Linked DNA regions of Panacibacter microcysteis. The protein of the gene in region 1 interacts with the protein of each later gene in a pairwise test. Links are inferred from orthologs where the notes say so. Each region holds a gene or a part of one and is shown on either strand. Other genes may lie near its edges. The genes, in order: eno and rpe.

Region 1 (3,296 bases):
GCCAATTAGTGCTATAAACAATGCTTATGAAGAAATTGACTTCTACGATTTATTTGCGGAAGTTCATTACATCTTTGAAAACAAGGAGTTCATTTTGTGCAACGATCCTTGGAAGCATTTTTTTATTTAACAGTGTAACGGCCCAGGCTACAGATACAGCATCGGTGAAAAGACCGGTATTGATTACAAGCCTTGAGCAATCGGGTATTCCGGCATCGATGGTGGCACGCTTAAAACACATGTCTCCAACAGAAATTGCGGAAATGAATGAAGAATACCAGCAGACCGACCTGGGTACGGGGGGCGAGACGGTAGTTACAACAGTTAAATTAAGGTTTATAGAAAATCATATTACAGGTTACATTAAAAAAGCGACGGTGAGTAACCTGGATAAGATTCAGCATATCAGTTACATAGACATACCCATCGAGTGGATGTGCATCCCGCCAAAACAGGACCATCCCTTTCACTTTTGTTCGAACCTGGCAGACCTGGATAGCGTAAAATCTCAAAACGGCTGTCTTGACTGGGTACAAAGGGACAATAATGTAATTATTGACTTTGCCAGTGATAAAAAGCCTAAGAAAAAAGGCTTGTTTTCCAGAAGCGCCCAGAAAACAAAACAATGAGCCTGTTTTTGACTTGTACTTTTTTTGAAAACGCAGCAGATAAATCCAATACCATATAAAGTAAACTTCAAGCACACATTTATGTGCTGCGAACCATATAGCCTGCTTCACTTTAGGTGAGATGGCAAGCTATGCTCGAAATATTTTGCCTCTACGAGGCAATTATTTTTTACAGACCTTTCGATCTCATCCGGGTTGTGTACCTAACTAACGTCAGCAAATTCTTTTCAAATTTCCTTTTATGGCCATGCCCAATCTTCATGCAAAGATTGTTTCTTTGCAGCGCAAAGAACCGCATGTATGGTATTGTCTCAGCATCGCTGTTGCTCCATGCAATGGTGCACAAGTGAGTGACACAACGATGCTTAATGCCTGTTCTGCTGCTGGTTAACTAACTTCAAAAAAAATCATAAAATTTAAACCTCACTTTATTATGAGTTACATTGCCGACATTCATGCCCGCCAGATTCTGGATAGCCGTGGTAATCCTACAGTAGAAGTTGACGTATTAACGGAAAATGGTGAGCTTGGCCGTGCTGCAGTGCCAAGTGGCGCATCTACAGGTATTCATGAAGCTGTTGAATTACGTGATGGTGATAAAGCTGTATATGTTGGTAAAGGCGTACTGAAAGCAGTGGCAAACGTTAATGATATAATTGCTGACCAACTGATTGGCTGGAGCATTAACGACCAGGCAGGAATTGATGCCAAACTACTTGAAATTGATGGTACTGAAAACAAAAGCAAACTGGGTGCAAACGCAACACTCGCAGTATCTATGGCTGTGGCAAAAGCCGCCGCTATTGAAAGCAACCTGCCACTGTACCGCTATCTTGGTGGTGTAAATGCCACTGTATTACCAATGCCACTGATGAACATTCTGAACGGTGGTGTACACGCTGATAACAAAATTGATTACCAGGAATACATGATTGTACCTGTTGGTGCTGAAACTTTTAGTGAAGGTTTGCGCTGGGGTGTTGAGATCTTCCATCAGCTGAAAAGTGTATTGAAGAAAAAAGGATACAGTACAAACGTAGGCGATGAAGGTGGTTTTGCACCGGATATTCAAAGCAATGAAGAGGCTATTGAAACAGTATTGCAGGCTATTGAAGCGGCGGGTTACAAAGTAGGCAGCCAGATTGGTATTGCCCTTGATGCTGCAAGCAGTGAAATGTTTAAAGACGGCAAGTACAAATTTTATAAAAGCAGTGGAAGAGAAATAAGCAGCGATGAGATGGTTGCTTACTGGACAGAGTGGGTAAACAAATATCCTATTGTATCTATTGAGGATGGAATGGCTGAAGAAGATTGGGATGGCTGGAAAAAGCTAACTGATGCCATAGGCAGTCGCGTGCAGCTTGTGGGCGATGACCTGTTCGTAACCAATACAAAGATCTTAAAACGTGGCATTGATACCGGCACGGCAAACAGCATTTTGATCAAGGTAAACCAGATTGGTACAGTTACAGAAACAATCAACGCTGTGCAGATGGCACAAAATGCAGGCTACACTACTATCATGAGCCACCGCAGTGGTGAGACTGAAGATACTACTATAGCAGACCTTGCTGTGGCGTTGAATTGCGGACAAATTAAAACCGGTTCTGCAAGCCGTACAGACCGTATGGCAAAATACAACCAGCTAATACGTATAGAAGAGGCTTTAGGCTCAAATGGTATATATCCGAAGGGTAAAATTAAGTTTGGTAAATAATTACTAACAAATTCACACTATTTCATAAATCGTTGGTCTATTTTGTAGTTTTACAAAGGCCAACGATTTTTTTATGCAGTTATCTTCCAGTATTATAACCATTGCAAAAAATAAGTACCTGATCGCAATTGCAGTTTTTCTTGTGATCATGTTATTTTTTGACCGCAATAATTTCTTTGAGCAAATGCGCCGCAAGCAGGAACTAAGCGAACTACAGGCCAGTAAAGAGCATTACCTGAAAGAGATAGATAAAACAAAAACAGCACTATCGGACTTAAGTAATAACCCCGCTGCCATTGAGAAATATGCCCGTGAACACTTCCAGATGAAACGCGATAATGAAGATGTTTTTATTGCTGTACCTGCCGCAGACACTTTAAAAAAATAGGCTTAACGCAATATTAAAACTATGAACTCGTTTTAATGTGTTACCAACTCCTGTGAAAGATCATATAAGCATGGCGGCTTATATCATTTATTCATAACTTAAAACACAGCCTATATCATGGTAAATTCTACTATAGAAGAGTTGGTTCTTTATATGTATAACGAATCTAACAACGACCGCAACAGGCAGATTGAAAGAGAATTAGAAGAAAATTGGGTATTGAGAGAAAAATTTAATGTCATTAAAGAATCTGCTGAAAGACTTGACCGCATGAAACTTGAATCTCCGAGACCTCAAACAATAGAAAGTATTTTAAAATACGCTGCTACCAAAACAAATATTAATTCTATCTGATCTGTTACAGACCAGGTTTAATACTTCATCAGTTTTTTTACAGCATCGCTTAGTCTTGCTTTTGCAAGAAAATTCTTTTCCAGTTCTATATTAAAGGGAACCGGTGTATCTAACGATGCACAACGGACAACCGGTGCATCCAGCATTTCAAAACAATGTTCGCTTATCCATGCACTTATTTCGCCGCCTATACCGCCGGTAAGGGTGT
Region 2 (3,331 bases), 1.7 Mb from region 1 along the record:
TGGGGGTGGGCATGTATCTGCACCCTTATGAGTGGAGGCATAAACAACATGTTTGCCATCGGGCAGAAAATAACCGCAGGTTGTGCGGCCTTTACCGCTGCTTACCATTTTGTAGGTAAACTTTTCACCCATGGCAGGTAATGCACCGGTAAACATCTGGTCGCATAGTACGCCTTCTTTTGCATTGGTTCGCTGAAAAATAATTTGCTTACCATCGTAACTCCAGTATGCTTCTGCGTTATCACCGCCAAAAGTCAGTTGCTGTATGTTTTTAAAATGCTTTTCATCCGTGTAGTGCAGTGTGTCTGAAACGACCTGGGCACCCGAAGAAGCGGCAATCGTATTAAGTACACAAAAAAGCGCAATAGCTTTTTGGCAGTAGAACGTCATATTAAATTTTTTTGCAAAAATATGGTTATGGTTAGATGGCATTGGTCAGAAAATCGTCATAAACAGAAACTACAATTATTTTTGCAGCATGACCAGAGTAAGCATCATCATAGTTTTAGGTATATCCTTGTTTGCGTCCTGTGCAGAAAAAGAAGATTCAGCGGGCAAACAGGATGATACAACTGCTGCCGCAGGTAAACCACTTCCACCTTACATTGTTGAATTGGAGTCCCGCGTAAAAGCCAACCCCGACAGTGCGGGACTTCGCCTGAAACTGGCTGCAGCGCTGGACAGTATTGGGGCGTATAAACCGGCGCTTGAACATATGGACAGTCTTATTATGAAAGATACCACCAATTATGGGTTGTGGTACACCAAAGGACGCATAGCTGAAGATGCAGGCGACACCATAATGGCTATGGAGAGTTATGACAAAGCGTTACGTATATATCCTTCGGCTGATGCAATGCTCGGTCTTGCCAACTTATACGCAGAGCAGAAGAATGAAAGAGCATTGCTGATTTGTACCAATGTAAAACGGCTGGCTCTTGGCCGCGATTACGATGCGCATGCAGATTTTATTGCAGGCATTTACAATGCACGCACAAACAATAAAGAGAAAGCATTGGCTTTCTTCGACAATTGCATAGCCAATGACTACACTTACATGCCCGCATACATTGAAAAAGGCCTGGTGTATTTTGATAACAAAGCATACCAGGAAGCCTTGAGCGTTTTTAAATTTGCCTCCACCATTAATGCCCTCGATGCAGATACTTACTATTGGCAGGGCCGGTGTTACGAGATGATGCAGGTAAAAGACAGCGCAGCATTGCGATTTAAACAGGCATTGAACCTGGAAAAAGGTGATGCCAAGATTACTGAGGCGCTAAAAAGGGTGGAATAATAACTGCAACCTTTTTACGCTGTTCCCAACCTTGGTTACCGGCGCTTCCATCGTATCTTTTGTATCTTGTAACCTGAAATTTTATACACATGGCAATAGTAGCACCATCATTTTTGGCATCAGATTTTTTAAGATTGGAACAGGCATGTAAAATGGTTGATGAAAGTAAAGCCGGATGGTTTCACCTGGATATAATGGATGGTGTCTTTGTACCCAACATCAGTTATGGTTTGCCCGTAGTGGAGCACATCAGGAAAACAACCAGGAAGATATGTGATGTGCACCTAATGATTGTTGAGCCCGGCCGCTACGCAGAAGCATTTAAAAAAGCCGGCGCTGATGTACTGACTGTTCATATTGAGGCCTGCCCCAACCTGCACCGCAACATTCAGCAGATCAAAGAACTGGGCATGAAGGCCGGTGTAGCCGTTAACCCGCATACACCTGTGGCACTTCTCGAAGATATTCTGCAGGATGTAGATGTCGTAAACCTGATGAGTGTAAATCCAGGTTTTGGCGGCCAAAAATTTATTCCCTACACACTACATAAAATAAAACAATTAAAGCAAATGATCACCAATCGCGGCCTTTCCACGCTCATTGAAATAGACGGAGGCGTAACAATGGAAAACGCTGCAGGTATTGTTGCCGCCGGTACAGATGTGCTGGTGGCGGGTAGTACGGTGTTCAATGCAAAAGATCCCAAAGCAATCATAGAATCGTTGTATAACTTGTAGTGTTTTTATATGAGCCCGGCAAAAGAATAAGTATGTGGCTTTTGTTGCGTCGCACTCTTGTACAGTAGATGCTATATGCAGCAAACGCGAAGATTGAAGCGTATTGATAACAGTGCCGCCATGCCACTAACCAACAAAAATTGACACAGCAGGCTGAAGCACTTAGCCTAAAACACATCGCCGCAGTTGCCATAAAAAACGGAACGTACAAGTGAGTGACACAACAGGCGATGCCACTGGTTCCACTGGCTTGTAAACAAAAATATCTCCCTATCTTCAAACCCAAATGAACTGCATGTTAAGTGAATTGAGTAAGCGTGTTTTACTGTTTGCCTGTTGTTTAATTTCCATCCATCTTTTTGCACAAAAGAAAACAGCTTTGGTCAGCGGTAAAGTAACCGATGAAAACGATCAGCCGCTTGCAGGTGTTACGGTGCAGGTACTTAACCTTACAAAAAATACTATTACCAGTGATTCCGGTTATTTTCAACTGGAAGTTCAGCCTAATAAAGCGGTAGCGCTCGTGTTTAGCTTTACAGGTTTTATTAGTGTGCAAAAAAAATTCTATTTAAGTGTAGGGGAAGAAGAACGGGTAAACATAAAGCTTTTGCATGCAGTAAAAGAACTCGAAGCTGTAACTGTAAAAGATGAGCGCGACAGGAAGCAGGCGGGCCTTATTAATATAGATGCGTCTAAGGCATTGCTTAATCCATCGCCCATTGGTGGTATTGAAGGATTGATAAAGTTTTTTGTTGGCAGTAACAATGAACTTACTTCCCAATATTCAGTGCGCGGTGGCAGCTATGATGAGAACCTTATTTATGTAAACGATTTTGAAGTGTACCGCCCTTACCTTGTAAGAAGCGGGCAGCAGGAAGGACTTAGTTTTATTAACCCTGAACTTACCAGTGGCGTAAAATTTTATAATGGAGGCTTCCAGGCGAGATACGGTGATAAGATGAGCTCAGTACTTGATGTTACATATAAAAAGCCAACACGCAATGGCGGCTCTGCTTATCTTGGTTTACTGGAGCAGGGTTTTCACCTGGAAGGTGTGGCGAACAAAGGTAAAGTTACCTATCTCTTAGGGGTGCGCAACAGAACCAACCAGAACCTTGTAAGCAGCCAGCAAACGAAAGGAAATTACATTCCTGCATCTGCAGATCTTCAAACACTCATAACCTGGCAGGCGGGTGATAGATGGCGCTTTGAAGCACTGGCTAATTTGTCTCAGGCAAAGTTTAGTTTAACACCAACAGAAAGCCAGCTAACGTCTTCTGTATTTTCTCCTTTGTAT

Evidence for each region.
Region 2: the proteins of eno (region 1) and rpe interact in binary tests that used the Escherichia coli proteins (3 or more experiments, as listed by UniProt). The link is inferred for Panacibacter microcysteis from one-to-one orthologs.

Annotation. Positions count from the first base shown.
Region 1 is NZ_JADWYR010000001.1:785,814-789,109, forward strand. The notes cover bases 243-3,204. They hold eno (phosphopyruvate hydratase), read left to right. Parts: upstream 243-1,062; coding sequence 1,063-2,346; downstream 2,347-3,204. Other genes in these bases: I5907_RS03185 (hypothetical protein), read left to right, coding at 243-629; I5907_RS03195 (FtsB family cell division protein), read left to right, coding at 2,420-2,734; I5907_RS03200 (hypothetical protein), read left to right, coding at 2,888-3,088; I5907_RS03205 (alpha-ketoacid dehydrogenase subunit alpha/beta), read right to left, coding at 3,106-3,204. Outside these bases: more of I5907_RS03185, read left to right, coding at 27-242; more of I5907_RS03205, read right to left, coding at 3,205-3,296. UniProt on the Escherichia coli protein: Catalyzes the reversible conversion of 2-phosphoglycerate (2-PG) into phosphoenolpyruvate (PEP). It is essential for the degradation of carbohydrates via glycolysis.
Region 2 is NZ_JADWYR010000001.1:2,458,876-2,462,206, forward strand. What follows is about bases 214-3,210. They hold rpe (ribulose-phosphate 3-epimerase), read left to right. Parts: upstream 214-1,386; coding sequence 1,387-2,034; downstream 2,035-3,210. Other genes in these bases: I5907_RS09985 (TolB family protein), read right to left, coding at 214-390; I5907_RS09990 (tetratricopeptide repeat protein), read left to right, coding at 479-1,297; I5907_RS10000 (TonB-dependent receptor), read left to right, coding at 2,330-3,210. Also shown: more of I5907_RS09985, read right to left, coding at 1-213; more of I5907_RS10000, read left to right, coding at 3,211-3,331. UniProt on the Escherichia coli protein: Catalyzes the reversible epimerization of D-ribulose 5-phosphate to D-xylulose 5-phosphate.